Regions from separate parts of the Rummeliibacillus sp. G93 genome, predicted to be linked through region 2. Evidence: a T-box and tRNA genes for the amino acid it is inferred to sense, from the RefSeq annotation. Region 2 holds a T-box; the other holds one or more tRNA genes.

Region 1 (15,910 bases), 1.1 Mb from region 2:
GGAAACGTCTGCACATGGTAGATGCTGTTAAAGAAGCAACAGGCGTTGATTTCTGGAAAGAGATGACGAAAGAAGAAGCTCTAGCAGTAGCACGTGAGCACCATATCGATGTCAAAGAAACAATGGAAGTTGGCCATATTATTAATGAATTCTTTGAACAAAAAGTAGAAGAATCACTAGTACAACCAACATTTGTCTATGGACATCCAGTGGAAATTTCTCCACTAGCTAAGAAAAACCCTGAAGATCCCCGCTTCACGGATCGCTTTGAATTGTTCATTGTCCGTCGTGAACATGCCAATGCGTTTACGGAATTAAATGATCCAATTGATCAACGTGAACGTTTCGAAGGTCAAATGCGCGAAAAAGAGCAAGGAAATGATGAAGCGCATGAGATGGATGAAGATTTCTTAGAAGCATTAGAATATGGAATGGCTCCTACAGGTGGTTTAGGTATTGGAATTGACCGTTTAATTATGCTTTTGACTAATTCACAATCTATTCGCGATGTATTGTTATTCCCATTAATGCGCAATCGTGATTAATAGAAACAATGCTTATCTAACTGTAGGCAAATCCATTACTTTGGATTTGCCTACAGTTTTTTCTTTATATATGAATATTACGTTTCTAATTTAATGGTGAAGGGTTTAATAACTAAAGCCGACTTGTCTTGTGAAATGTTATTACTAATGATAGTAAGTAGAACATGATAATTGATAAAAATAGAAACATATAGTTTGGTGGGCGAAAACCAACTGGCGAATTATTAGAAAGTCGGAATTTGCTTTTTATCTTTTGTCTATTTTCCCTTGCAGAGAAAGTGTTTTGTTGATATACTTATTTGGTTGCCGAATTTAGATTAACTGAGATTAAAAATTCTTTTGATAAAGTTTGTTAAAAGTGTTGACTTAGTTAAGTGAACTTGGTATTATATTTAAGTCGCTTATGACGAACAAATGAAGAACAACAAAAGAATAAAAAGTTGTTGACTTCAAAAGGAAGTTATGGTATACTTAATAAGTCGCCAAAACAAGCGATAAACATGAACCTTGAAAACTGAACAAGCAAGATGTTAATCATTTAAACTTACTAACAACTGTTAGTTTTAAAGACATCATCGTAAAGATGATGCGCTAGTGAAATTTTGAGCAATCAAACACTTTTATGGAGAGTTTGATCCTGGCTCAGGACGAACGCTGGCGGCGTGCCTAATACATGCAAGTCGAGCGAATGATGAGGAGCTTGCTCCTCTGATTTAGCGGCGGACGGGTGAGTAACACGTGGGCAACCTGCCCTGCAGACTGGGATAACTTCGGGAAACCGGAGCTAATACCGGATAATCCATTTTACTTCATGGTGAAATGTTGAAAGGCGCTTTCGCGCCACTGCAGGATGGGCCCGCGGTGCATTAGCTAGTTGGTGGGGTAACGGCCTACCAAGGCGACGATGCATAGCCGACCTGAGAGGGTGATCGGCCACATTGGGACTGAGACACGGCCCAAACTCCTACGGGAGGCAGCAGTAGGGAATCTTCCACAATGGACGAAAGTCTGATGGAGCAACGCCGCGTGAGTGATGAAGGTTTTCGGATCGTAAAACTCTGTTGTAAGGGAAGAACAAGTACGTTAGGAAATGAACGTACCTTGACGGTACCTTATTAGAAAGCCACGGCTAACTACGTGCCAGCAGCCGCGGTAATACGTAGGTGGCAAGCGTTGTCCGGATTTATTGGGCGTAAAGCGCGCGCAGGTGGTTTCTTAAGTCTGATGTGAAATCTCGCGGCTCAACCGCGAGCGGTCATTGGAAACTGGGGAACTTGAGTGCAGAAGAGGATAGTGGAATTCCAAGTGTAGCGGTGAAATGCGTAGAGATTTGGAGGAACACCAGTGGCGAAGGCGACTGTCTGGTCTGTAACTGACACTGAGGCGCGAAAGCGTGGGGAGCAAACAGGATTAGATACCCTGGTAGTCCACGCCGTAAACGATGAGTGCTAAGTGTTAGGGGGTTTCCGCCCCTTAGTGCTGCAGCTAACGCATTAAGCACTCCGCCTGGGGAGTACGACCGCAAGGTTGAAACTCAAAGGAATTGACGGGGGCCCGCACAAGCGGTGGAGCATGTGGTTTAATTCGAAGCAACGCGAAGAACCTTACCAGGTCTTGACATCCCAGTGACCACTCTAGAGATAGAGTTTTCCCTTCGGGGACATTGGTGACAGGTGGTGCATGGTTGTCGTCAGCTCGTGTCGTGAGATGTTGGGTTAAGTCCCGCAACGAGCGCAACCCTTGATCTTAGTTGCCATCATTTAGTTGGGCACTCTAAGGTGACTGCCGGTGACAAACCGGAGGAAGGTGGGGATGACGTCAAATCATCATGCCCCTTATGACCTGGGCTACACACGTGCTACAATGGACGGTACAAAGAGTCGCAAACTCGCGAGAGCAAGCTAATCTCATAAAACCGTTCTCAGTTCGGATTGTAGGCTGCAACTCGCCTACATGAAGCCGGAATCGCTAGTAATCGCGGATCAGCATGCCGCGGTGAATACGTTCCCGGGCCTTGTACACACCGCCCGTCACACCACGAGAGTTTGTAACACCCGAAGTCGGTGAGGTAACCTTTTGGGGCCAGCCGCCGAAGGTGGGATAGATGATTGGGGTGAAGTCGTAACAAGGTAGCCGTATCGGAAGGTGCGGCTGGATCACCTCCTTTCTAAGGAATTTAACGGAATACAGACTTCGTCTGTACGATTAACATCTTGCTGTTCAGTTTTGAGGGTTCATATAAAAAACTATATTGTTACCCAAAAGGGGCCTATAGCTCAGCTGGTTAGAGCGCACGCCTGATAAGCGTGAGGTCGATGGTTCGAGTCCATTTAGGCCCACCATTTTTAATTTTGGGGCCTTAGCTCAGCTGGGAGAGCGCCTGCCTTGCACGCAGGAGGTCAGCGGTTCGATCCCGCTAGGCTCCACCAAATTGTTCTTTGAAAACTGGATAAAACGACATTGAAGAAATTCTTAAGTAACACATTTATTAAGTTTTAAATTTTTTAGGCTTAATAACTTAAAGGCTTTTATAAGCCAACGGTTAAGTTATTAAGGGCGCATGGCGGATGCCTTGGCACTAGAAGCCGATGAAGGACGGCACTAACACCGATATGCTTCGGGGAGCTGTAAGTAAGCTTTGATCCGGAGATTTCCGAATGGGGAAACCCTCTATCCGTAATGGGGTAGAATCTTGACGTGAATTCATAGCGTCTTGATGGCAGACTCAGGGAACTGAAACATCTAAGTACCTGAAGGAAGAGAAAGAAAATTCGATTCCCTTAGTAGCGGCGAGCGAAATGGGAAGAGCCCAAACCAAGAGGCTTGCCTCTTGGGGTTGTAGGACACTCTATACGGAGTTACAAAGGAATGCGTTAGGCGAAGCGGTTTGGAAAGACCCACCATAGCAGGTAACAGTCCTGTAGTCAAAAGTGCATTCTCTCTTGAGTGGATCCTGAGTACGGCGGAACACGTGAAATTCCGTCGGAATCTGGGAGGACCATCTCCCAAGGCTAAATACTCTCTAGTGACCGATAGTGAACCAGTACCGTGAGGGAAAGGTGAAAAGCACCCCGGAAGGGGAGTGAAAGAGATCCTGAAACCATGTGCCTACAAGTAGTTAGAGCCCGTTAATGGGTGATAGCGTGCCTTTTGTAGAATGAACCGGCGAGTTACGATTACATGCAAGGTTAAGTTGAAGAGACGGAGCCGCAGCGAAAGCGAGTCTGAATAGGGCGAATAAGTATGTGGTCGTAGACCCGAAACCAGGTGATCTACCCATGTCCAGGGTGAAGGTAAGGTAACACTTACTGGAGGCCCGAACCCACGCACGTTGAAAAGTGCGGGGATGAGGTGTGGGTAGCGGAGAAATTCCAATCGAACCTGGAGATAGCTGGTTCTCTCCGAAATAGCTTTAGGGCTAGCCTCGTGATGAAGAATCCTGGAGGTAGAGCACTGTTTGGACTAGGGGTCCATCCCGGATTACCGAATTCAGACAAACTCCGAATGCCAGTGATTTATACACGGGAGTCAGACTGCGAGTGATAAGATCCGTAGTCAAAAGGGAAACAGCCCAGACCACCAGCTAAGGTCCCAAAGTAATTGTTAAGTGGAAAAGGATGTGACGTTGCTTAGACAACCAGGATGTTGGCTCAGAAGCAGCCACCATTTAAAGAGTGCGTAATAGCTCACTGGTCGAGTGACGCTGCGCCGAAAATGTATCGGGGCTAAACAATTCACCGAAGCTGTGGATAGACATCTACGATGTCTGTGGTAGGAGAGCGTTCTAAGTGCTGTGAAGTCAGACCGGAAGGACTGGTGGAGCGCTTAGAAGTGAGAATGCCGGTATGAGTAGCGAAAGATGGGTGAGAATCCCATCCACCGAATGACTAAGGTTTCCTGAGGAAGGCTCGTCCTCTCAGGGTTAGTCGGGACCTAAGCCGAGGCCGACAGGCGTAGGCGATGGATAACAGGTTGATATTCCTGTACCACCTCCCTGCCATTTGAGTAATGGGGGGACGCAGTAGGATAGGGTAAGCGCACTGTTGGTTATGTGCGTCCAAGCAGTAAGGCGTGAGAGTAGGCAAATCCGCTCTCTATAACGTTGAGCTGTGATGGCGAGCTCTTTAGAGCGAAGTTCCTGATTTCACACTGCCAAGAAAAGCCTCTAGCGAGGCAGGAGGTGCCCGTACCGCAAACCGACACAGGTAGTCGAGGAGAGAATCCTAAGGTGAGCGAGAGAACTCTCGTTAAGGAACTCGGCAAAATGACCCCGTAACTTCGGGAGAAGGGGTGCTCTAGTAGGGTGCAAGCCCGAGAGAGCCGCAGTGAATAGGCCCAGGCGACTGTTTAGCAAAAACACAGGTCTCTGCAAAACCGTAAGGTGACGTATAGGGGCTGACGCCTGCCCGGTGCTGGAAGGTTAAGGGGATTGCTTAGCGCAAGCGAAGGTGAGAACCGAAGCCCCAGTAAACGGCGGCCGTAACTATAACGGTCCTAAGGTAGCGAAATTCCTTGTCGGGTAAGTTCCGACCCGCACGAAAGGCGTAACGATCTGGGCACTGTCTCAACGAGAGACTCGGTGAAATTATAGTACCTGTGAAGATGCAGGTTACCCGCGACAGGACGGAAAGACCCCGTGGAGCTTTACTGTAGCCTGATATTGAATTTTGGTACAGCTTGTACAGGATAGGTAGGAGCCATTGAAACCGGAGCGCCAGCTTCGGTGGAGGCGTCCTTGGGATACTACCCCAGCTGTATTGAAATTCTAACCCGTACCCCTGATCGGGGTAGGAGACAGTGTCAGGCGGACAGTTTGACTGGGGCGGTCGCCTCCTAAAGAGTAACGGAGGCGCCCAAAGGTTCCCTCAGAATGGTTGGAAATCATTCGTAGAGTGTAAAGGCACAAGGGAGCTTGACTGCGAGACCTACAAGTCGAGCAGGGTCGAAAGACGGGCTTAGTGATCCGGTGGTTCCGCATGGAAGGGCCATCGCTCAACGGATAAAAGCTACCCCGGGGATAACAGGCTTATCTCCCCCAAGAGTCCACATCGACGGGGAGGTTTGGCACCTCGATGTCGGCTCATCGCATCCTGGGGCTGTAGTCGGTCCCAAGGGTTGGGCTGTTCGCCCATTAAAGCGGTACGCGAGCTGGGTTCAGAACGTCGTGAGACAGTTCGGTCCCTATCCGTCGTGGGCGTAGGAAATTTGAGAGGAGCTGTCCTTAGTACGAGAGGACCGGGATGGACACACCGCTGGTGTACCAGTTGTTCTGCCAAGAGCATCGCTGGGTAGCTATGTGTGGACGGGATAAGTGCTGAAAGCATCTAAGCATGAAGCCCCCCTCAAGATGAGATTTCCCATTACGCAAGTAAGTAAGATCCCTCAAAGACGATGAGGTAGATAGGTTCGAGGTGGAAGTGTGGCGACACATGGAGCTGACGAATACTAATCGATCGAGGACTTAACCAAATTTCTTAAGAACCTTCAATTCACGTTTATCCAGTTTTGAAAGAACAAGAAATAGTTTTTTAAAAAAGTTGTTGACTTTTCTAGAAAACATGGTATAATAATTCTTGTCCTTAAATAAATAATAGGTCTAGTAATGATGGCAAAGAGGTCACACCCGTTCCCATGCCGAACACGGAAGTTAAGCTCTTTAGCGCCGATGGTAGTTGGGGGCTTCCCCCTGTGAGAGTAGGACGTTGCTAGGCTGTAATATGGAGGATTAGCTCAGCTGGGAGAGCATCTGCCTTACAAGCAGAGGGTCGGCGGTTCGATCCCGTCATCCTCCACCATATTTATTCGCCGGTGTAGCTCAGTTGGTAGAGCAACTGACTTGTAATCAGTAGGTCGAGGGTTCGACTCCTTTCGCCGGCACCACTTAAAATGAGTCATTAGCTCAGTTGGTAGAGCATCTGACTTTTAATCAGAGGGTCGTAGGTTCGAATCCTACATGACTCACCATTTTAATCACGCGGGTGTGGCGGAATTGGCAGACGCACTAGACTTAGGATCTAGCGCCGCAAGGCGTGGGGGTTCGACTCCCTTCACCCGCACCATTTTAAATTAAATATTGCCAGATTAACACAGCATATGCGGAAGTAGTTCAGTGGTAGAACATCACCTTGCCAAGGTGGGGGTCGCGGGTTCGAACCCCGTCTTCCGCTCCAAATATGCCGGGGTGGCGGAACTGGCAGACGCACAGGACTTAAAATCCTGCGGTAGGTGACTACCGTACCGGTTCGATTCCGGTCCTCGGCACCATTCTTATACAACAACATATTATTTACTATAAATGCGCCCATAGCTCAATTGGATAGAGCGTCTGACTACGGATCAGAAGGTTGTGGATTCGACTTCTGCTGGGCGCACCATTTCGGGAAGTAGCTCAGCTTGGTAGAGCACTTGGTTTGGGACCAAGGGGTCGCAGGTTCGAATCCTGTCTTCCCGACCATTTATACTATATATACATTGGGGCCTTAGCTCAGCTGGGAGAGCGCCTGCCTTGCACGCAGGAGGTCAGCGGTTCGATCCCGCTAGGCTCCACCAACATGAACCTTGAAAACTGAACAAGCAAGATGTTAATCATTTAAACTTACTAACAACTGTTAGTTTTAAAGACATCATCGTAAAGATGATGCGCTAGTGAAATTTTGAGCAATCAAACACTTTTATGGAGAGTTTGATCCTGGCTCAGGACGAACGCTGGCGGCGTGCCTAATACATGCAAGTCGAGCGAATGACGAGGAGCTTGCTCCTCTGATTTAGCGGCGGACGGGTGAGTAACACGTGGGCAACCTGCCCTGCAGACTGGGATAACTTCGGGAAACCGGAGCTAATACCGGATAATCCATTTTACTTCATGGTGAAATGTTGAAAGGCGCTTTCGCGCCACTGCAGGATGGGCCCGCGGTGCATTAGCTAGTTGGTGGGGTAACGGCCTACCAAGGCGACGATGCATAGCCGACCTGAGAGGGTGATCGGCCACATTGGGACTGAGACACGGCCCAAACTCCTACGGGAGGCAGCAGTAGGGAATCTTCCACAATGGACGAAAGTCTGATGGAGCAACGCCGCGTGAGTGATGAAGGTTTTCGGATCGTAAAACTCTGTTGTAAGGGAAGAACAAGTACGTTAGGAAATGAACGTACCTTGACGGTACCTTATTAGAAAGCCACGGCTAACTACGTGCCAGCAGCCGCGGTAATACGTAGGTGGCAAGCGTTGTCCGGATTTATTGGGCGTAAAGCGCGCGCAGGTGGTTTCTTAAGTCTGATGTGAAATCTCGCGGCTCAACCGCGAGCGGTCATTGGAAACTGGGGAACTTGAGTGCAGAAGAGGATAGTGGAATTCCAAGTGTAGCGGTGAAATGCGTAGAGATTTGGAGGAACACCAGTGGCGAAGGCGACTGTCTGGTCTGTAACTGACACTGAGGCGCGAAAGCGTGGGGAGCAAACAGGATTAGATACCCTGGTAGTCCACGCCGTAAACGATGAGTGCTAAGTGTTAGGGGGTTTCCGCCCCTTAGTGCTGCAGCTAACGCATTAAGCACTCCGCCTGGGGAGTACGACCGCAAGGTTGAAACTCAAAGGAATTGACGGGGGCCCGCACAAGCGGTGGAGCATGTGGTTTAATTCGAAGCAACGCGAAGAACCTTACCAGGTCTTGACATCCCAGTGACCGCTCTAGAGATAGAGTTTTCCCTTCGGGGACATTGGTGACAGGTGGTGCATGGTTGTCGTCAGCTCGTGTCGTGAGATGTTGGGTTAAGTCCCGCAACGAGCGCAACCCTTGATCTTAGTTGCCATCATTTAGTTGGGCACTCTAAGGTGACTGCCGGTGACAAACCGGAGGAAGGTGGGGATGACGTCAAATCATCATGCCCCTTATGACCTGGGCTACACACGTGCTACAATGGACGGTACAAAGAGTCGCAAACTCGCGAGAGCAAGCTAATCTCATAAAACCGTTCTCAGTTCGGATTGTAGGCTGCAACTCGCCTACATGAAGCCGGAATCGCTAGTAATCGCGGATCAGCATGCCGCGGTGAATACGTTCCCGGGCCTTGTACACACCGCCCGTCACACCACGAGAGTTTGTAACACCCGAAGTCGGTGAGGTAACCTTTTGGGGCCAGCCGCCGAAGGTGGGATAGATGATTGGGGTGAAGTCGTAACAAGGTAGCCGTATCGGAAGGTGCGGCTGGATCACCTCCTTTCTAAGGAATTTAACGGAATACAGACTTCGTCTGTAGGATTAACATCTTGCTGTTCAGTTTTGAGGGTTCATACTCTCAAAATCTTGTTCTTTGAAAACTGGATAAAACGACATTGAAGAAATTCTTAAGTAACACATTTATTAAGTTTTAAATTTTTTAGGCTTAATAACTTAAAGGCTTTTATAAGCCAACGGTTAAGTTATTAAGGGCGCATGGCGGATGCCTTGGCACTAGAAGCCGATGAAGGACGGCACTAACACCGATATGCTTCGGGGAGCTGTAAGTAAGCTTTGATCCGGAGATTTCCGAATGGGGAAACCCTCTATCCGTAATGGGGTAGAATCTTGACGTGAATTCATAGCGTCTTGATGGCAGACTCAGGGAACTGAAACATCTAAGTACCTGAAGGAAGAGAAAGAAAATTCGATTCCCTTAGTAGCGGCGAGCGAAATGGGAAGAGCCCAAACCAAGAGGCTTGCCTCTTGGGGTTGTAGGACACTCTATACGGAGTTACAAAGGAATGCGTTAGGCGAAGCGGTTTGGAAAGACCCACCATAGCAGGTAACAGTCCTGTAGTCAAAAGTGCATTCTCTCTTGAGTGGATCCTGAGTACGGCGGAACACGTGAAATTCCGTCGGAATCTGGGAGGACCATCTCCCAAGGCTAAATACTCTCTAGTGACCGATAGTGAACCAGTACCGTGAGGGAAAGGTGAAAAGCACCCCGGAAGGGGAGTGAAAGAGATCCTGAAACCATGTGCCTACAAGTAGTTAGAGCCCGTTAATGGGTGATAGCGTGCCTTTTGTAGAATGAACCGGCGAGTTACGATTACATGCAAGGTTAAGTTGAAGAGACGGAGCCGCAGCGAAAGCGAGTCTGAATAGGGCGAATAAGTATGTGGTCGTAGACCCGAAACCAGGTGATCTACCCATGTCCAGGGTGAAGGTAAGGTAACACTTACTGGAGGCCCGAACCCACGCACGTTGAAAAGTGCGGGGATGAGGTGTGGGTAGCGGAGAAATTCCAATCGAACCTGGAGATAGCTGGTTCTCTCCGAAATAGCTTTAGGGCTAGCCTCGTGATGAAGAATCCTGGAGGTAGAGCACTGTTTGGACTAGGGGTCCATCCCGGATTACCGAATTCAGACAAACTCCGAATGCCAGTGATTTATACACGGGAGTCAGACTGCGAGTGATAAGATCCGTAGTCAAAAGGGAAACAGCCCAGACCACCAGCTAAGGTCCCAAAGTAATTGTTAAGTGGAAAAGGATGTGACGTTGCTTAGACAACCAGGATGTTGGCTCAGAAGCAGCCACCATTTAAAGAGTGCGTAATAGCTCACTGGTCGAGTGACGCTGCGCCGAAAATGTATCGGGGCTAAACAATTCACCGAAGCTGTGGATAGACATCTACGATGTCTGTGGTAGGAGAGCGTTCCAAGTGCTGTGAAGTCAGACCGGAAGGACTGGTGGAGCGCTTAGAAGTGAGAATGCCGGTATGAGTAGCGAAAGATGGGTGAGAATCCCATCCACCGAATGACTAAGGTTTCCTGAGGAAGGCTCGTCCTCTCAGGGTTAGTCGGGACCTAAGCCGAGGCCGACAGGCGTAGGCGATGGATAACAGGTTGATATTCCTGTACCACCTCCCTGCCATTTGAGTAATGGGGGGACGCAGTAGGATAGGGTAAGCGCACTGTTGGTTATGTGCGTCCAAGCAGTAAGGCGTGAGAGTAGGCAAATCCGCTCTCTATAACGTTGAGCTGTGATGGCGAGCTCTTTAGAGCGAAGTTCCTGATTTCACACTGCCAAGAAAAGCCTCTAGCGAGGCAGGAGGTGCCCGTACCGCAAACCGACACAGGTAGTCGAGGAGAGAATCCTAAGGTGAGCGAGAGAACTCTCGTTAAGGAACTCGGCAAAATGACCCCGTAACTTCGGGAGAAGGGGTGCTCTAGTAGGGTGCAAGCCCGAGAGAGCCGCAGTGAATAGGCCCAGGCGACTGTTTAGCAAAAACACAGGTCTCTGCAAAACCGTAAGGTGACGTATAGGGGCTGACGCCTGCCCGGTGCTGGAAGGTTAAGGGGATTGCTTAGCGCAAGCGAAGGTGAGAACCGAAGCCCCAGTAAACGGCGGCCGTAACTATAACGGTCCTAAGGTAGCGAAATTCCTTGTCGGGTAAGTTCCGACCCGCACGAAAGGCGTAACGATCTGGGCACTGTCTCAACGAGAGACTCGGTGAAATTATAGTACCTGTGAAGATGCAGGTTACCCGCGACAGGACGGAAAGACCCCGTGGAGCTTTACTGTAGCCTGATATTGAATTTTGGTACAGCTTGTACAGGATAGGTAGGAGCCATTGAAACCGGAGCGCCAGCTTCGGTGGAGGCGTCCTTGGGATACTACCCCAGCTGTATTGAAATTCTAACCCGTACCCCTGATCGGGGTAGGAGACAGTGTCAGGCGGACAGTTTGACTGGGGCGGTCGCCTCCTAAAGAGTAACGGAGGCGCCCAAAGGTTCCCTCAGAATGGTTGGAAATCATTCGTAGAGTGTAAAGGCACAAGGGAGCTTGACTGCGAGACCTACAAGTCGAGCAGGGTCGAAAGACGGGCTTAGTGATCCGGTGGTTCCGCATGGAAGGGCCATCGCTCAACGGATAAAAGCTACCCCGGGGATAACAGGCTTATCTCCCCCAAGAGTCCACATCGACGGGGAGGTTTGGCACCTCGATGTCGGCTCATCGCATCCTGGGGCTGTAGTCGGTCCCAAGGGTTGGGCTGTTCGCCCATTAAAGCGGTACGCGAGCTGGGTTCAGAACGTCGTGAGACAGTTCGGTCCCTATCCGTCGTGGGCGTAGGAAATTTGAGAGGAGCTGTCCTTAGTACGAGAGGACCGGGATGGACACACCGCTGGTGTACCAGTTGTTCTGCCAAGAGCATCGCTGGGTAGCTATGTGTGGACGGGATAAGTGCTGAAAGCATCTAAGCATGAAGCCCCCCTCAAGATGAGATTTCCCATTACGCAAGTAAGTAAGATCCCTCAAAGACGATGAGGTAGATAGGTTCGAGGTGGAAGTGTGGCGACACATGGAGCTGACGAATACTAATCGATCGAGGACTTAACCAAATTTCTTAAGAACCTTCAATTCATGTTTATCCAGTTTTGAAAGAACAATTTTCTTTCAAATAGTCTAGTAATGATGGCAAAGAGGCCACACCCGTTCCCATGCCGAACACGGAAGTTAAGCTCTTTAGCGCCGATGGTAGTTGGGGGCTTCCCCCTGTGAGAGTAGGACGTTGCTAGGCAATCTAAACACAGCTGATTAATCAGTTGTGTTTTTTTGTATTTGAATAAAATAGAGAAATACCCATACTTAGGACAATAAATGAATCAACGGGGTACATCTCTCGATAATTAGCTATAATGAAAGAAAAATGATGAAATGGAGCACGCGAAGTTGGTAAAAATATTAGTTGTAGATGATGATCCATTTATTTTAGATCTTGTAAGCATTCATTTAGCACAGGCCCACTATACAACTTTAAAAGCGAGCGATGGTGTACAAGCGCTTGCTATATTAGAAAAAGAGACGCCAGATCTAGTTGTAGCTGATGTCATGATGCCTCAAATGGACGGTTACGAACTGACCAGAATCATAAGAGAACAATGGGATATCCCTGTTCTTTTGCTTACAGCAAGGGGAGAATTGAATGATAAAGAACATGGCTTTAATGCGGGCTCTGATGATTACTTGGTAAAGCCTTTCGAACCAAGAGAATTATTATTTCGGATTGCGGCTATATTGCGCCGTTATGATAAGCCTAATAATTCCATCAATCAAGTAGGTTCGTTAACGATTAACCGAAAGAGTTATGAGGTAACAGCAAACCATACCACGCTCCTATTGCCATTAAAGGAATTTGAAGTACTTGCGTTACTAGGTTCTCGGCAAAATCAAGTCTTTCAGCGCTCAGAGATTATGGAGAAAGTATGGGGGTTTGATTATGAAGGAGATGAACAAACGTTAAATACGCATATTAAGCGCATACGGGAACGATTGGCCAATATTGCACCAGATGTGCATATTAAGACGGTGCGGGGGATTGGCTATAAGCTAGAGGTGATTAAAGAATGAAGTCTTTATACAGCAAATTCTTGCTCGTCACTATACTTACTATGATTGCCAGTTCATTAATTGCCTTTTTACTTACGAACACATATTATCACCAAGTCACTAAGCCTAAAAATGATGCTAAGAATGTTACGATTGCGAAGTCTATTGTGAAACCTATTAGCGAATCTACTTCCTTTAAGTTAAAGCAATACCTTCAAACAATGGGGAACGTAGGCTATCAAATCTATTTAGTGGATGAAGACTATAAGGAGTATTTTTTTGGTGGTAAATATCGATTGAAAAATTTATCGCACAAACAAGTCGATCAAGTCTTAAATGGAGAAGTGTATCACGGCATGCGGAATCTTCCGCAAGAAACCTTTGTCACTGGCTTCTTTGCGAACGAATTATCAAATACGGTAGGTGTTCCGTTCCATTATCAAGGCAAAGCGTATGCGCTGTTTTTACGGCCAGACATTAAATTGCTATTTAGTGAAGTACATACGATTATGGGGGGCTGGTTTTTGTTTATGGTTATCATCAGCTTAATCGCTATGCTATTTTTTGCGAAGTTACTCATTAAGCCTATTACTGAATTGACTTTTGCTACAGGCCGTATTGCGGACGAACGATTTGATACTCCTTTATCAATTGAACGGCGAGACGAAATTGGTCAGCTTGCGGCAAGTTTCAATACTATGATGCAGCGCTTAGAAGAAAATAATCAGATGAGGAGAGAGTTTATCAGCAATGTTTCACATGATTTTCAATCACCATTGCTGAATATTCAAGGTTATGCGGGATTATTAGAGAATAAGAGCCTATCTCCCGAAGACCAGCAGAAATATCTTGAAATAATTCAATCAGAAACACATCGTTTATCGAATTTAACAAAGCAGTTACTATTACTTACTTCTTTAGATCAAACAAGCCAAAGGGCTAAGCGCGAAAATTATTTACTCGATCAGCAATTGAAGCGAGTGATTCAGAAATACAGATGGTTGCTTGATGAAAGACAGATTAACTTGTCTATGGCGTTAGAACCGGTTTCTTATAGAGGAGATGAAAGTCTGCTTGAAAATGTATGGGAAAACTTGCTGACAAATGCGATTAAATACAATCAGCCCAGTGGAGAAATTGATATTTCATTGGTTTCTTCTGAAAAAGGAATCACCATTATGATAAAAGATACAGGTATTGGAATGGATACTCAAACAATAAAGAAAGCATTTGACCGTTTTTATCGCGGGAATGAATCTCGCGGAAAGGATGGAACAGGGTTAGGGTTATCAATTGTTGAAAAGATAGTACATCTTCATAGCGGTCAGATTGAAATAGAGAGCAAATTAGCTAAAGGGACAGCCTTTAAGATATTTCTTCCCCATTTGTAATATGGAGTTCATATCACGTTCATTTACCTCCTTTATAGTAAAGGAAACAAAAAAGTTGGAGGTTATTGGAATGGAAAGAAAATGGGGCATGCGGCTTATACGGGTTGCCGCTATATTCGGTTTAATCGGTGCTATCCTAGGTTCACATATGGCTGGCTCTATGAGCTATCAATTTAAACCAATCCACGCTCATATACTTGTTGTAGGCTGGTTGTCTGTGTTTGCGTGGGGAATATTTTATAGTGTATTTACGCTGAAAAAGAAAGCGCTAGTCGCAATTCACGGGTGGACAGCAATGATTGGTTCAATTGGACTGACAATTGGAATGTGGTTGAATACATTAAAACCTTTTAATATAAACAGTACGGTTGCTTTGCTTATATATATAATCGGTGGTACTGTCCTTTTAATTAGCTTCGGGTTATTTATTCTCTCTACCTTTATGGTAGAAACCAAAAAGGAGAGAGAATAAAAATATGCATGTTTTAAAAGATAAAAAAAGATGGTTTACTATTCTGTTGGCGTGGGTGATTGTGGCCGCTCTTTTTACTTCATTCGCACCTCATGCAAAAGAAGTGACGTCACCTGGCAAAAACTCAGGGCTGCCGGAGACGGACGCATCGATCCAAGCAGAAAAGGCGCTGAAAAAGTACTTTCCCTCCTCAAAAGGGGTTCCACTTTTTGTCGTTGTTCACGATAAAAGCGGTTTGAAGGAAAAGGATGTTAACAAAGCCATGAAGAGTATCGAGCATGGCGTCCCAAATGTCGATAAAGAGTTTACCGTCGTTGCTTTATCTAAAATGCCAAAACAAGCGAGAGCTTCTTTCTTCTCTGAAGATGAAAAGACATTCTTTATGCCTGTTCTTTTACCGAATGGAATGGAAATTAAAGAAGTTAAGATGGCAATGGATAAATTAAAGAAAGAAATATTGAAAGAACAGCCAAGTAACTTGAAAATACATTTCACCGGCCCTGCTGGTATTGAAGCAGATACCTATGAAATGTTCTCGCGAGCAGATATAGTATTAATTTTAGGTACGGTTAGTTTAATCTTTGTGCTACTCATCATTATTTACAGATCACCCTTACTAGCTTTTATACCTCTTATTGGAGCAGGTATTGCCTACACGGTGGTGGATGGTTTGCTTGGATTAATGGGCGATGCCAAGTGGTTTGCAATTGACAGCCAATCATTATCAATTATGATGATTTTACTGTTTGCTGTTATTACAGATTATTCTTTACTTCTTTTCTCTCGTTTCCGCGAAGAGCTTGAGAAGGGACTGGACATAAATGAGGCGATGAGGAATGCTTTACGCTATGTACGGGAACCTATAATATTCAGTGGTGGTACGGTGCTATTAAGTATGCTTACATTATTTGCGGCGGTATTTGAGACATATCGTGCGTTTGCACCTGTCTTTGCAGTGGCTGTAGCAGTGATGTTAATAGCAGGGCTAACCTTAATGCCCGCCTTATTTGCCATTGCTGGAAAAAAATCTTTTTGGCCTTCTAATCCGAGAAAACGAGCTGAAAAAAGGGTGGGCAAAAAAGGCTTTTGGCATAGACTAGGGCGATTTGTTACAGAGAAGCCATGGATTGCGTTGGCACCTATTGTCCTAGTGCTTGTATTCTTTGCATCTATGG
Region 2 (15,910 bases):
ATAGAAAATGAAATACTAATGCATTTAAGAAGCCAGAAAAAAGTTCAAAAAGACGTGTCTTTACACGAAACCATCGGCTCTGACAAAGATGGTAATCCGCTAGAAATTGCAGATTTTTTGCAAAGCGATGAACCTTCCACCGAACAACAGATTGAAAGGTGTGAAGAAGAGCAGCTTTTATATGAGCATCTAGATTTATTAGATGACCGTGAATTAAGTATTATTCAACAGCGCTATGGACTCGGCCAGCAAGAACCCAAAACCCAGAAGGAAATTGCAAAAGACATGAATATATCCAGAAGCTATGTTAGCCGCATTGAAAAACGTGCACTAGTCAAACTGTACCAGCATTTAAAAAAGAAAAATCATCGAAATTTTGAGCAATAAAAAAGAACTGCCATATATATGGCAGTTCTTTTCTATCTTTTAGATTCATTCATTCGGAAACTTCTGATACCATTATAAGGCTTAATACTGCTGTAATTGCCATAGCCGCCGCCATAATAAAAGTCATGAGAATCCCTCCCGCATCCTAAGTATGTAAGTATTTGTTGCTTTTATCTTACCACTTAAAAGAAGGCTTTGAATGGAACATTATGAACAACTGCTGTCTAAATTTTGGATAAATTGTGTCAGGCCAATGCCTTACGCTAACTTTGAAATAACCTTCAAAACAATCTCTGTTGAATGTTTTGCTGCTACTTGTAAAAATTCATCAAAGCTGATTGCAGATTCTTTGCCAGCAATATCAGAAAGAGCACGAATGACCACAAAAGGAGTATCAAATTGATAGCAAACTTGCGCTACAGCAGCTGCTTCCATCTCAACAGCTTTCATTGATTTAAAATCCCCACGTACTTTTTCCACACGAACAGGATCGTTCATAAACGAGTCGCCCGTTGTGATCAGACCAACTGCAAATTGGTGCTCGCCTATTTCTGTTACGGCTTCTTTCGCGATTTCGATTAGTTTTTGATCTGATTGGAACATAGCTGGCATTTGTGGAACTTGTCCGATTTCATAGCCGAAAATAGTAGCATCCACATCATGATGCCTTACTTCGTCTGAAATAACTATTGCACCGATATCAAGATTTTCATCATAGCCGCCTGCAGATCCCGTATTAATTACAATATCCGGTTTGTATTCATGCAGTAGCAATGTAGTTGTCATGGCTGCATTGACCTTGCCAATCCCGCTCTTCAGAAGGATGACATCATGGCCTGCGTATGTACCTGTCGTAAATTCACTATGCGCCATAGTTCGGCTCTCCGTATTTTCTAGTGTGTTTCTTAAATATTCTACTTCTTCTTCCATTGCGCCAATGACAGCAATTCTCATTTTTATACTTCCTTCCTTAGGATAAATCTACTCCATGCTGGGCCGTAATCTTCCCATATGAGATAGTCACTTATACCGCTTATTATATTACAACATAAAGAATGGCGATGCCTCACTTATAGGGGGCATCGCACATATTTTAATAAGCGCCTTGATGTGTTTTTAAGACTTCCAATTTAGTTGGTTTCCAACCTTTATTAGGAATCCACTCCATTGAAACACGATAGTTCTTGGTCTTGTCATTTGAAGAAACAATTCCGATTGACGTATTCGGGCTACCACCGTTCTTAACATACCATATAATCATATCATTTTCATCTAAGCCTGTCGTATGAGCAATCGTTTTTATTTTTTCGTTCCAATCAAGTGAACCTTTTGTATAGCTTGAATTATGGACATCGCTGGATTCTTTTTGTTTTGTTTTAGTTGGCTTCCATTTTGAATCGGTAACAACTTTTTTCACGTTTGGATCGTTAGAATCTTCGACTTTAGCTGTATGACTGTATTGGTCACTGTCTTTCTTACTTTCTTCATTATCTTGTGTTTCATCTGAAGCTGAATTATTATCTTCATCACTAGCAGTCTCTTCTTGTTCACTAGACGAATTATCGTCTTCCGCTTGTGCATCACTTTCTTCTTCAGATGCGTCTGCTTTTTCTTTCTTGGCCTCTTCCGCTTGTTTTGCTTTCTCTTTTTCTAGCTCTTTTGAATCTTTTTCTACTATATTATCTTTTTCGGATTCATTTTCTTGCGGTGTTTGTTGGGCAACTTTATCACTTTTAGTGTCTTTGTTATGCGAGCCGCCAATGACAATGAAGCCAGCTACAACGAGTATAAGTGCAGCTACAACACCAATTAACACATTCAATATTTTATCCATTTTCTTTTTATCTGTGTTTTTTGGTTTTTTGCCATTCGGATTATATCGGCGTCCAATTTCAGCCATAAGTCTCCCCCTTACTTCTTTACATGATGACGCGCATCATCTGGTTTGGTTTCTTAATACTCTTGTCTATCATAGCATAAAAACAGAATACGCTTCTAGCTTTGCGAGTATACATGAAAAGCATTCCAGGTAGCCCCAAAGCATATAAAATAAGGATTAAAGTCGTATTCATTTCTTTTACAAGTAACCGCAGACCCAATAACATGCTTTTTAATTGTTACTGTCGTTTGATTTCCGTAGTTTTCAAAACAATCAGCTATAATTAATTGATTCGTATGGTACTGATATTTAATAATAATCATGAGTGATATACCCAAAGTTAAAATACCAACGCTACCGAAAATCGCGATTGACTTTTTCTTTTTAGATGTTTTCAATTAAATCTCTCTTTCTTTCGTTTCATAATTCAGAATATAATATATTTTATTTTTCCTTTTTTTCAACCATTTAATAATGGCTGATACGTTTACTTAATCTATTTATAACAAAAACCTCATTTGTTGAATACAATAATTTCCGTTTAATTGCGTTTAATAAAAAAAGAAGACAATACAAACGATTGTCTTCTTTAAAGGTTTTACATTTTATTTAATAGAAATAATCTCGACATCCATGTCTCCACCAGGTGTATTGACTTTTACACGGTCTCCCACTTTATTGCCAAGTAGGGCTTTAGCGATTGGCGAATCATTTGAAATACGACCCTCGAAAGGATCTGCTTCTGCTGAACCTACGATTGTGTAAGTTTCTTCGTCGTCTTCCTCTAAGTCCTTGAATGTTACTGTACGGCCAATTGTTACGATATCAGATGTACTCGCGCCTTCTTCGATAATCATGGCATTACGAATCATTGTTTGCAAAAGCGAAATACGGCCTTCTACAAAGCCTTGTTCGTCCTTCGCAGCATCATACTCGGAGTTCTCCGATAAGTCACCAAAACCACGCGCTGTTTTGATGCGTTCAACAACTTCTTTACGTTTAGTTGAAATTAAGAATTCTAATTCTTCTTCTAGTTTTTGCTTACCCGCTGCAGTCATTGGGTATTGTTTTTCTGCTGCCATTTTATTCACTCCTCGATTGCTTCTTCATCATCTTAATAAAAATACTATGTCGCTACTCGTTAAAGCATGCGACATAGTTTCTAACAAGAATATTTACTAATCATTTACAATGATATTACACAATACTATTTGTTTCAAGAATTGTTTTTATTTTTGTAACCATTAAATCAATTGCCACTTCATTTTGGCCGCCTTCTGGAATAATAATATCTGCATAACGCTTAGTTGGCTCAATAAATTGATTATGCATCGGACGAACAACAGAAAGATATTGCTCAATGACAGAATCCATTGAACGACCACGCTCATTGATATCGCGTAAAATACGGCGAATAATCCGCAAGTCTGCATCCGTATCCACAAATAATTTAATGTCCATCAATTCACGCAAGCGCGGATCAAAAAGTACCAAAATTCCTTCAAGAATGATAACATCTTGTGGATCAATATGAATGGTTTCTTTTGAACGTGTATGTAGTGCATAATCATACACTGGTTTTTCAATGGATTTTCTTTCTAATAAACGCTTTACATCACTAATTAATAAATCCGTATCAAATGCATCCGGATGATCATAATTCGTTTCTAGTCGTTGATCAAATTCCAAATGGCTTTGATCTTTATAATAAAAGTCTTGCTCAATCACTACTACTGAATGTTCTTTAAATACATCATGGATGGCATGTGTCACACTTGTTTTGCCAGACCCAGAACCTCCAGCGATGCCAATCACAACTGGACGTTGTTTTTCCATCTACCGCATCTCCTTGCGCATCATATTCATTGGATACAGCTTCTCAGCACATTTGAAACGAACGATTTGCAATGGATGTCTAGCAGCATCAAGTGCTTGTCCATCTTCATCCCATACTTCGTCAATGACAACTTTAAAGTTTTCAATTTCAGGCCCGAAAAACTCTACTTCGTCGCCAGGTTTAAAGTAATTACGTTGCTGTAATGTAACCATTTGTGTTTCTTCATTGTAATCTAAGACCATGCCAACAAAATCAAATTTCGTTTGCTTGCCATGTTCACCGAACATTTGTTGTTCATATCCAGGTTGTCCTTCAAAGAAAGAAGAAGCTGTTTCACGGTTTGCACATTTATCTAGCTCTTCAAGCCATTCAAGTTTAATTTTGAAATTATCAGGATCTGCACAATATGCGTCGATTACTTTACGATAGACACTGACTACAGTAGCTATATAGTGAATCGATTTCATACGACCTTCAACTTTTAAAGAATCGATACCTAAGTCAATAATTTTTGGAATAGATTCGATAAGCTTCAAATCTTTCGGGCTCATTGCAAAGGCTTCGTTGCCTTCTTCAAATAAAGGCTTTTCTTCACCATCTTCTACTGCATATAAATCATAATCCCATCGACATGATTGGCAACAACCCCCACGATTAGAATCACGCGCAGTCATATGGTTAGATAAAACACAACGACCAGAATAAGCAATACACATTGCGCCATGAACAAATGACTCAATTTCAATATCCACTTTTTCTTTCATTAGTTTGATCTCTTCTGCACTTGTTTCACGTGCTAACACGACACGCTCTAATCCTTCTTCTTTCCAATACTGAACAGCTTTCCAGTTGGAAAGGGATTGTTGCGTACTTAGATGGATTTCTAATTTTGGTGCAACAATTTTACATGTCTCAATAATTAATGGATCGGCTACAATAATACCTGCTACTCCTGCGCCTTCCAGTGCTTTTAGATATTCATCAAGTCCATCCATATTATCATTGTGAGCAAAAATATTCGTCGTCACATAGATTCTGGCACCATATTTATTAGCAAATTCTACACCTTCGCGCATTTCATCGATTGAGAAATTTCCTGCGTTTGAACGAAGACCAAATTCTTGGCCGCCGATAAATACAGCGTCTGCACCATAGTGGACTGCAATTTTTAATTTTTCCAAGTTGCCTGCAGGTGCTAGCAATTCGGGTTTTTTAACGATGACTCTTTTGCCATCACGAATTTCGCTTATCGTATCGTCTTTTAATAATGTCACGGTTTTTTTCTCCTTTCCTAGTATACAGTTTCCTTGAAGAAGAAGCCTGTATCCAATGGACGCAACTCTGGTTGAATTTCTTCAATTTTTGCGAGTAGTTCTTCTTTTATATCGAAGTATGCATCAGGAGATTCAGTGTATGCATCAATTGCTTTGCGGTAACACTCTGTTACAGCGACCACATATTCTTCTGTATGCAAGACACCCTCAATTTTGAAAACGTCGATTTCAGCTTCAAATAATTCATCTAATTCATCAATAATACACATATCATTCGGACTGAAAATATGCGTACCGTTTAAATCCTCGTATATTGGATATTTGCTGTTTCGTTCTGGATCATGCAAGAACATATTGCGATTGTTTTTCCGGTTTTCAACTTCCATTGCTTTGCCTTCATACAGGAAGTAATGGCCAAGCAGTGGTCGTTTCGACTGGAACATACATGTCATTCCGTGCACTTGGACTTCGATTTCGATTTCGGCATTTTCTTTAATTTCAACAATTTCATCCATGCTTAATTCACGAGCAAGGACAGCCCTTGTTGCACCGCGTTTGCCCCAATAATTAGCTTGGAACCAGTTCGTTGCAATTGTTTCTGGGTTCCAATGTAATGGGATGTTAACGTCTGCTTCACGTCTAGCAATGATGACTGATGGATCGCCAAAAACGATGCCATCCACACCTATTTCTGATAATGCTTTCATATAAGGTGCTAGTGCATCCACCCGATCATTATGGAAGATAGCATTCATCGCAACGTATACTTTTTTTCCAGCATTGTGAATGATTGCAGTAGCTTCACGTACTTCTTCAATAGTAAATTCTCCTGCTAATCGTAAACCAAATTGCTGTTCACCTATTAAAAAGGCATCTGCACCTGCTTCAATAAGCGCTTTAATATGTGAAAGCGATTGTGGAGTTACAAGTAATTCAGGTTTTGTCATTATGGTCACCTCTTTATACAAATCAATAATCCATCACCAACTGGGAAGAATGTGGATTGATAATCTTCATTTTCTATCATCCAATCCGCAAATTGATGCAAATTACGAATCATCGTTCTTTTCCGCCTAGGTACCTCTGAAAGATCCAGATCGGAAAGGCCGTGCATATACATATTATCGATATATATAATACCGCCTTGTTTTATAAGCGGACTATACTTTTCAAAGAACTTTTGATATTGCCCTTTTGCAGCATCGATAAAAATAGCATCAAATGCTGAGTGATGATTTTCTATATCTACTTCTAATGCATCGCCTGAGATGATTTCCACTTGCTCAGCAACAGAAGATTTCGAAAGGAAATGTTTAGCTTGCTGTACACGGTTTTCATCTCGTTCAATTGACACTATTTTTGTTTCGGGCAATGCCTCAGCCATACGAATGGCAGAGTAGCCAATTGCAGTGCCAATTTCTAATATACTTTTAGGTTGTTGGATTCGGAGCATTTGCAGCAATAATTCAATTGCTGGCAGTTGCATAATAGGCACAAAGTTTTCTTTTGCGAATTGTTCCATCTCAGTAAGCAATGGATTTCGTGGTTTTATAAAGGACATTGTATATGCATCCGAAATAGCCATACAATTCCCTCCTTATTTTTTCAAAAATACACTTTATCTTATCACAAAAATAGAAGAAAAGCGAGAGCCGCTCTTCTCCTATCTTAGTTATTCAAACCTAATTTCAATAAATCGGTTCAGCATCTTTTTCCTAGTTTACTTTATATATTTCTCAACTTTACCTAAATGTTCATCATACGTTTTAGAGAAATGATTGTTACCGTTTTTGTCTGACACAAAGTATAGGTATTCTGTTGTTGCTGGATTTATTGCAGCCTCAAGTGATTCCTTACCTGCGTTTGAAATAGGGCCTGGTGGCAATCCCTTAATCTTATACGTATTGTATGGATTTTTCACTTCTAAATCTTTATAAAGGACCCGGGATTTATGCTCTCCTAATGCATAAAGAACAGTAGGGTCGGTTTGAAGTGGCATTTTGCTTTCTAAACGATTATAAAAGACACTAGCAATCGTTTCACGGTCGGTTTTGGCTGTTGCTTCTTTCTCCAAAAGGGAAGCAAATGTTAAAAATTTATGAACAGATAAATGTTTTTGCTTCAATTGGCCAGAGTAATTAGTGATAACCTCATTGGTCTGTGCAATCATTGGCTCTATGATTTCCTGTAATGTCGGCTTCTCTTCGAAATACGGGTATGTTGAAGGGTATAGGTAGCCTTCAAGTGGATAGCGTATATCTTTTTGGTCAATTGCTTTTGTAACGGTACGTGGATACGCTTTTTTCATTTGTTTAATGAATTTCTTGCTATTCACGAGATCCATAAACTCTTTTTTCGAGTAGTTTGTACTTTTTTCAACTTTTTCTGCAATTTGGTCAAGAGTTAAACCTTCTGGGATTGTAATCGTAAAGATTGGCGTACGGTACACTTTCCCTGTTTTCAGACTTTTGATAATTTCATCGATCGTCATAGAAGAAGTCAGATTATAGGTACCCGCTTGAAATTCTGATTCATTTTTTACCTTTGTATAATACTTGAAGACTTTAGCATTTTTAATAATATTTTTATTCTCCAAGGTTTCGGAAATAGTATCAATCGATGAACCGATCGGGAGATTAACTTTGACTGTTTTAGTTGCATTTTCATCTACTGGCTTTAACGCATTATTTACATAAAAATACATACTTATCCCAAGAATCAGTGCAAGTGCAATAAATACTCCTGATGCAGCTAATACAATTTTACGTACAACCCTTTTTTCAGACTGCCGTTCTTTTATTTTATTGATCTGATCTTGGTTTTTCTTCTTTTCCACGTAGGTAATTCCTCCTTAACGGATGTTTGCTGCACAAAAAAGCGGAATGCTAGTTGCTCATTCCGCTTAGGCAAACAATTACTCTTCGCCAAATTCAGCGTCAAGAGTGTTTAAAACTTCTTCCACCATGTCCCATTCTTCATCAGTTTCAATAGGAACAAGTTCTCCGCCTTCACCATCTTCAGCTGGGACAACAGCAGATGCAAAGATTTCAACTTCTTCGCCTTCTGCAGCGCCTTCTTTATAATATAGTACATAGGAGCGGTCAAAATCCTCAGAGTCGAATGTATAAAGTACCGCGTATACTTGTTCGTTACCGAATTCATCTACTGCCACGATGTGCTCGTGATCATGTTCGTGTTCATGTGCCATTTAGGTCACCTCTTCTATATATTTTATGCTGTCTACTTCAGCAGCATCTTAAGTATTCCTTTTGTATTGGATAAATACATATTGCCGAGCATTTATTTTAAACTAAACTGCCAACTCTCTGCAATTATCCTTGTTCAATATCCTCATCCAACTCTTCAATAACAGATTCGATGTAATCCCACTCTTCATCTGTTTCGATTGGAGTAAGTTCACCGTCTGTTCCATTATCTGATGGTTCATAGGAGGATGCGAAGATCTCAACTGTGCCATCTTCGTCTTCTGAACCAATAATAGAGTAAAGTACATATGATTTGCCGAATTGTTCGGAATCAAATGTATGAAGCACTTCGCAAAGTTGCTCATTGCCTTCATCGTCTACAATTGTAATATGTCTTTCTTCAAATTCTTCCATAATTCCACCTCATAACTGTTTTCGGTCTAAGTATCCTTGGAGAATCATAACCGCCGCCATTTTATCAATGACTTTTTTTCGATTTTTGCGACGTACATCCGCTTCGATTAGCAAACGTTCCGCAGCCATTGTTGTCAATCTCTCGTCCCAAAGCGTTACTGGCTTAGAAAATGTATCTTCTAAAAGCTTTGCATAAGCCTGTGATGCCTCGCCTCTTGGTCCAACGGTATTGTTCATATTTTTGGGGAAACCTACAACAAATTCAGCAATGTCATACTCATTCACCAGCTCTTGGATTCTTTCAATGCCGAATTCATTATTTTCCTCATCAATTTTTACCGTTTCGATACCTTGGGCTGTCCAACCTAGCGCATCGCTAATTGCTACGCCAATCGTTTTGGAGCCAACATCTAAACCCATTATTCTCATCATTATGCCTCGTTATTCTTTTTAATATAGAACTTAACCAACTCTTCTAAAATTTCGTCACGTTCAAGTTTACGAATTTTGTTCCGTGCATCCTGATGACGAGGGATATAAGCAGGATCTCCTGATAATAGATAACCAACGATTTGATTGATAGGATTGTATCCTTTTTCTTCTAGCGCTGCATGTACTCGTTGCATGGTTTCTCTAACTTCTTGTTCCATCGATTCTTCAGGGAAATTAAATTTCATCGTCTGATCAAACTTACTCATGCAGGGCACCTCACTTTAAAATAGTAGAATAACGTCTTGTATCTATGTTAGTATACCCTATTCAACAAACCTTTTAAATAGATTTTACATAATTATACACGGAATCCAACGCTTCTTCCAATTTAGAAGCATCTTTTGCACCCGCCATCGCCATATCAGGACGGCCTCCGCCTTTGCCTCCGCAAATCTCTGCAACTTCTTTCACAATCTTGCCTGCGTGATAGTTTCCGTTTGCTAGATCTTTTGTTACCCCGGCAATCAGCATAACTTTACCTTCAGATGCTGCGCCTAAAACAATGACACTATGGTCCATTTTAGCTTTCAAATCATCCATTAGTTGGCGTAATTGATTGTTGTCTTTTGCTTCAACCTTTGTTGCCAGCACCGTTACTTCGCCGATTTTCTGTGCTGATGATAAGATAGTTGAAGCTTGTGCACCTGCTATTTTGGCAGATAATGACGCATTCTCGCGTTGTTGCTCTTTCAACTCTTGTTGAAGACTTTCCACACGTGCGACTAAGTCTTTCGGATTTGCTTTCAGCAAACTAGCAGCTTGTTCTAAAACATGCTGTTCTTCTTTCGTTGCTTGATATGCAGCTTTGCCTGTTACAGCTTCAATACGTCGAGTGCCTGCACCAATACCGCCTTCTGACATAATTTTAAAGAATCCAATTTCTGAAGAACGTTTAACATGGATACCACCGCATAGTTCAATAGAATAATCGGACACTTGTACTACGCGCACGACATCACCATATTTTTCACCAAATAAAGCCATTGCACCAATTTCTTTCGCTTCCGCAATTGGCATCTCCTGAATAACTACTGCGATGTCATCCCAGATTTTTTCGTTAACGATCTGCTCTATTTTTTCTAACTCTTCTTTAGTAACAGCGCCAAAGTGTGAGAAGTCAAAACGAAGACGGTCTGGTCCTACATATGAACCCGCTTGGCTTACATGATCGCCTAACACATCTTTTAGTGCGCGTTGCAATAGATGTGTTGCTGTATGGTTCTTCACAGTCAAGTTACGTTCTGTGCGATCAACTTGTGCAAATACATCTTCACCTACATGCATTTCGCCAGATTCAACAATAACTGTATGCAATGCTTGGCCATTTGGCGCTTTTTGGACATCTTTTACAAATGCATTGAATGAATCGTTGCTAATTGAACCATGGTCAGCAATTTGCCCACCCATTTCAGCATAGAAAGGTGTTTCAGCAAGAATAATTAGTGCTTCATCACCCTCTGAAGCTGTTTTTTCGATTTGTCCATTTACTACCATTGCTGCAATTGTTGTGTTTGTCTCAAGAGTTTCATAACCCACAAATGTGCTTGCCTCTGTTAGGTTTGCAAGTACTTCTGATTGGACATGCATAGAATCGACATCTTGGCGTGCATTACGAGCACGTTCACGTTGAACTTCCATTTCTGCTTCGAAACCTTCAACATCCACTGTCATGCCTACTTCTTCTGCATATTCCTCTGTCAATTCGACTGGGAAGCCGTAGGTATCATATAAACGGAATGCATCTACTCCAGGAATGCTTGTTTGTCCGTTCGCTTTTTGGGCTTCTACCACTTCATTGAAGATAGAAAGGCCGTCATGTAATGTCTCATGGAATCTTTCTTCTTCGTTCTTAATAACGCGAGCGATAAATTCCGCTTTTTCTTTCACTTCTGGATAGAAGTCAGCCATGATCTCACCAACTGTTGGTACAAGTTGGTACATGAATGGTTTTTCGATACCTATTTGTTTTGCATATCGTACGGCACGGCGAAGTAAACGGCGAAGCACATAACCACGACCTTCATTTGAAGGTAATGCTCCATCACCAATTGCAAATGCCACTGTCCGGATGTGGTCTGCAATGACCTTGAATGGCGTGTTTATATCTTCCTCGCTGCCAAAGATTTCATTTAAATCGATTTCATTTGGGCGTTTGTATTTACGATTTGCAAATTCTTCAATTTTCTCGATAATTGGCATAAACAAATCTGTATCAAAGTTAGTTGGCACATCTTGAACAACTGAAGCCATACGTTCTAGGCCCATACCTGTATCAATGTTTTGTTTTGGCAGAGGTGTATATGTGCCATCTGGATTATGATTAAATTGAGAAAAAACAAGATTCCATATTTCTAGATAGCGCTCATTTTCACCGCCCGGATATAATTCTGGATCTTTCAGGTCGTTGCCGTATTTCTCTCCGCGATCGTAGAAAATTTCTGAGTTAGGGCCACTAGGACCTTCTCCAATATCCCAGAAGTTCCCTTCCAAACGAATTAGGCGTTCTTCTGGAATACCAACTTCGTCTTTCCAAATCGTATAGGCCTCATTATCTTCCGGATGTATGGTAATGGACAATTTTTCACCTTCAAAGCCCATCCATTTTGGATCTGTTAAGAACTCCCACGCATAGTGGATAGCTTCTTTTTTAAAGTAATCACCAATAGAGAAGTTCCCAAGCATTTCAAAGAATGTATGGTGGCGAGCTGTTTTGCCGACATTCTCAATATCATTCGTACGTATTGCTTTTTGTGCATTTGTAATACGTGGATTTTCAGGGATCACTGAGCCATCAAAATATTTTTTCAACGTTGCTACTCCGGAATTGATCCATAGTAATGACGCGTCATTAATTGGCACAAGCGGCATACTAGGTTCTTGTTTGTGTTTTTTCTCTTCAAAGAATTCGATAAACTTGCGACGAATTTCTGCTGATGTTTTCATTAATTTTCCTCCTTTTATATATAAAAAAACCCCCATCCACTGTAACAGGGACGAAGGTTTCTATTCGCGGTACCACCCTAATTATAATAGCTTTTGCTATTATCACTTAATTACCTTAACGCGGCACACGGTAGTTTTTGGCTACACTCAGGAATAGCTTTTCCAAATTGGGTAGTGAAGGTTCTCACAGCCTAGGAACCTCTTTCTGTACACGGACCAACAAGTACTTTTTTCCTTCAACGTATTGCAGTATTAGAGATCAATCTTGTTTAAATAGGATAACTCTTACTTATTTTAAGAAATGCTTTTACTTCTGTCAATTCTCATTATTCATAAAATCATAAGGGCTAATGCCCGCCATTCCAATCATTGGATGAATGCCTGAATAATTATCTAGCGTTAAAGCAACAGGTAACTTGTCCTCTACTGATTGTATTGCTTCTTTCTCAGTTGATTCCGTTTTGGTATCATTCTTTTCTTCTAGCGATTTGATTTCAGTTGTCTCATCCAATGATAAACGCTCTACAAGTGAGGTATGGCGTTTCATATCATCTGTTTTTTGAAAACCATACACAAATGTGTCTGGCTCGCCACATAGGATAAGAAAATTTTTAGCTCTTGTAATACCTGTATATAGCAAATTTTTCCGAAGCATTTTGGAATAACCGCGGACTATTGGCATTATAACCATCGGAAACTCGCTTCCTTGCGATTTGTGAATGGAGCAGCAATACGCAAGCGTTACCTGATTTAGATCACTTTTTTGATACGTTACTTCAATGCCATCAAACGATACAACCATTAAATCCGTTTTTTCAATCGTTTCTTTTGCCTTCACAATTGAAATGACTTCACCCATATCGCCATTAAACACATTGTTATTTGGCTGATTAACAAGTTGTAGCACTTTATCGCCAATCCGGTAAATCGTATCACCAAAGGCAATCTCTTTTGTCTTTTGGTTTTTTTTGGGATTTAGTAATTCTTGTAGCATTTTGTTCATTGCATCAATGCCCGCATTGCCACGATACATTGGTGCGAGCACTTGGACGTCATGAATAGAAAAACCTTTATTAATAGCACTCTTGACCACTTGCCCTACAACGTCTGCAATTTGATCTTGGGTTGCACGTATAAATGAACGGTCACTTGTTTTCACCATCAAGTCTTGAGGGACAGTACCACGTTTCATTTCATGTGCCAACTGAATTATTGATGACCCTTCTGATTGCCTATAAACATCTGTTAACTCCACTGTTGGAATGGCTTTTGAGGCAAGCAGATCCTTTAAAACCTGTCCTGGACCTACCGGCGGAAGTTGGTCTTGGTCGCCTACAAATATTACTTGGCAGTCATCATTCAATGCCCTCAAAAGTTGATGTGCGAGCCATGTATCAACCATTGACATTTCATCGACTATAATAAGCCGCCCCATTACTTCTCGCTCCACATCTTCTTCCTTTTCTTGACCCGTGAAACCTAACAAGCGATGAATAGTCATTGCAGGCAGTTCCGTTGATTCGCTTAAGCGCTTGGCAGCTCTACCTGTAGGAGCCGCTAGAACGATTGGAAAGGCCTCTTCTTTCTCTGCATAATCTTTAGGGTTTAGCGAGAGCCCATGAAGTTCTGCATAGACATCCACTATTCCCCTGACAACTGTTGTTTTCCCCGTTCCGGGGCCCCCCGTTAAAATCATTACAGCTGAATTAATAGCCGTTTCAATTGCCTTTACTTGTGTATCAGCATATGTAACACCAAAGCGCTCTTCTGCTTCACCGATTACTTTTCTTATCTCAGAAGAAGGAAAAGATGATTGCTCTTCATTTTTTTGAGCTAGCTCTGTAATCTTCGAAGCAATTCCTATTTCAGAATAATAAAGAGACGGCAAATAAACTCTTGTTTCTTCACCGCATACTTTACCATTCTCGCCTAGTTCAATTATTGCTTGGGAAATATCATCGTATTCAATCGTGCATGACTGACTCGATTCAAGCATCGCCTTGGAAGCAGGCAAAATTTCTCTTGCATCTAAAAAAACATGCCCTTCTGATAACGAGGCAGTGTTTAACAAGTGAAGTATAGAGGCCTTGATGCGGTCGGGATGGTTGCCGGTGATTTGTAGCCTAGCGCCCAGTTCATCCGCTCGCTGAAAACCGATCCCCTCAATATCTTCAATGAGGCGGTATGGATTTTTTTGTAGTACTTGTAGTGTCTCACCTTCATACATTTGATAAATCTTCACAGCAATTTGAGCACCAAATCCCCATTCGTTCAACTGAATCATAATGCGGTCAAGTCCTAAATTTTGCTCAAGTACCGAGCGCAGTGTTTGTTTTTTATCTTCTGTTAAGCGTGGAACGTCATCCAACACATCAGGATTTTCAATAATGGTTTTAATAGCATCTGCACCTAGCTGTTGAACAATCGTTTCAGCTGTACGGTGGCCTATCCCCGGAAATAAATCGCTAGATAAATATTGCACGACACCTGTTTCAGTTGCTGGAATCTCTTTTTCAAAAGTGGCAGCTTGAAACTGCAGCCCATATTTAGGATGCTGTTTCAGCTGCCCTGTATAACGGTATAACGCTTCTTCTGAGACAGCAGGAAAATAGCCTGCGACAATAATCTCTTTTTCTTTATAATCCGTATTTGTTTCCTGGATTTTCAATTTAATAATCGAGAATAAGTTTTGTGCATTATGAAATATTGTGACGACAGGCCGGCCGACAATAAAAAGTGGTTCATCGGAAAACAAAGATAGATTTTCAGCCAACGCTGCCACCACCTTTCTTTTTAATCTTTTTTCATTGCAAGCATGTCATGAATGTAACGTGCTTGATCAAACTCTGGCTGCAAAGTAAAAGCTTGCTTTAAATGATACTGTGCATCTTCTATCTTATCGGTAGAAACAGCATACAGGACACCCAGATTATAATGGGCATCGGCATTGTTCCAATCTGTATCGATTACATACTTCAGTTCTTTTTCTGCTTCATTAAAAAGCTCTAAAGTAGCTAGCATAATGCCATAAGAAAGCCTGATCTGTAAATCTTCCGGTGCTAGTTCTGCAGCTCTTTGCATATAAGGCAATCCGAGTTTCGGCTCGTCGATATGTTCAAAGCTTTTGCCAAGCATAAAATAAGCGTCTGCTCCTTGAATACCATGGCGGATAGAACGTTCATAAAGTTTTGCTGCTTCTGTATACCGTTCTGAATTGTAGTAAAGGTTTGCAAGGCCATAATAAGCAGTTGCCGCAGATTCATCCAATGAAATAGCTTTTTGGAAGAATCGCTCTGCTCGCTCGATATCATCAAGCGATGCAAGCAAATTTCCAAAGTTAATATAGCCAATTGTTTCATTTGGATTCTCTTCTATAGCTTGTGTAAAGGCTTTTGCGGCATCTTCATACCGTTTTTCTTGGATGGCTTTAATACCTAACTCATTTAAATCCATATTTTCACCTCTATTACCCTACATA

What was found. A T-box is a leader RNA that pairs with one kind of tRNA and senses whether it is charged. The one in region 2 lies ahead of alaS (alanine--tRNA ligase), so its partner is inferred to be a tRNA-Ala.
Region 1: it has a tRNA-Ala gene. The T-box ahead of alaS (alanine--tRNA ligase) is inferred to sense a tRNA for this amino acid. The anticodon was not compared.

Annotation. Positions count from the first base shown of each region.
Region 1 is NZ_CP097314.1:80,073-95,982, forward strand. It holds gene lysS (lysine--tRNA ligase) at 1-545, shown strand, start outside; rRNA gene M2M59_RS00395 (16S ribosomal RNA) at 1,165-2,712, shown strand; tRNA gene M2M59_RS00400 (tRNA-Ile) at 2,811-2,887, shown strand; tRNA gene M2M59_RS00405 (tRNA-Ala) at 2,899-2,974, shown strand; rRNA gene M2M59_RS00410 (23S ribosomal RNA) at 3,086-6,014, shown strand; rRNA gene rrf (5S ribosomal RNA) at 6,141-6,256, shown strand; tRNA gene M2M59_RS00420 (tRNA-Val) at 6,265-6,340, shown strand; tRNA gene M2M59_RS00425 (tRNA-Thr) at 6,350-6,425, shown strand; tRNA gene M2M59_RS00430 (tRNA-Lys) at 6,434-6,509, shown strand; tRNA gene M2M59_RS00435 (tRNA-Leu) at 6,520-6,604, shown strand; tRNA gene M2M59_RS00440 (tRNA-Gly) at 6,641-6,715, shown strand; tRNA gene M2M59_RS00445 (tRNA-Leu) at 6,721-6,809, shown strand; tRNA gene M2M59_RS00450 (tRNA-Arg) at 6,843-6,919, shown strand; tRNA gene M2M59_RS00455 (tRNA-Pro) at 6,923-6,999, shown strand; tRNA gene M2M59_RS00460 (tRNA-Ala) at 7,019-7,094, shown strand; rRNA gene M2M59_RS00465 (16S ribosomal RNA) at 7,216-8,763, shown strand; rRNA gene M2M59_RS00470 (23S ribosomal RNA) at 8,956-11,884, shown strand; rRNA gene rrf (5S ribosomal RNA) at 11,948-12,063, shown strand; gene M2M59_RS00480 (response regulator transcription factor) at 12,216-12,893, shown strand; gene M2M59_RS00485 (sensor histidine kinase) at 12,890-14,263, shown strand; gene M2M59_RS00490 (hypothetical protein) at 14,334-14,735, shown strand; gene M2M59_RS00495 (MMPL family transporter) at 14,740-15,910, shown strand, end outside.
Region 2 is NZ_CP097314.1:1,225,650-1,241,559, reverse strand. It holds gene sigK (RNA polymerase sporulation sigma factor SigK) at 1-387, shown strand, start outside; gene mtnN (5'-methylthioadenosine/S-adenosylhomocysteine nucleosidase) at 646-1,341, opposite strand; gene M2M59_RS06135 (YrrS family protein) at 1,481-2,287, opposite strand; gene M2M59_RS06130 (hypothetical protein) at 2,383-2,664, opposite strand; gene greA (transcription elongation factor GreA) at 2,872-3,348, opposite strand; gene udk (uridine kinase) at 3,464-4,102, opposite strand; gene M2M59_RS06115 (peptidase U32 family protein) at 4,103-5,377, opposite strand; gene M2M59_RS06110 (peptidase U32 family protein) at 5,395-6,324, opposite strand; gene M2M59_RS06105 (O-methyltransferase) at 6,330-6,962, opposite strand; gene mltG (endolytic transglycosylase MltG) at 7,098-8,213, opposite strand; gene M2M59_RS06095 (DUF1292 domain-containing protein) at 8,292-8,585, opposite strand; gene M2M59_RS06090 (DUF1292 domain-containing protein) at 8,710-8,997, opposite strand; gene ruvX (Holliday junction resolvase RuvX) at 9,007-9,426, opposite strand; gene M2M59_RS06080 (IreB family regulatory phosphoprotein) at 9,429-9,695, opposite strand; gene alaS (alanine--tRNA ligase) at 9,769-12,432, opposite strand; T-box leader at 12,476-12,681, opposite strand; gene M2M59_RS06070 (SF1B family DNA helicase RecD2) at 12,749-15,205, opposite strand; gene M2M59_RS06065 (tetratricopeptide repeat protein) at 15,226-15,885, opposite strand; gene mnmA (tRNA 2-thiouridine(34) synthase MnmA) at 15,899-15,910, opposite strand, start outside.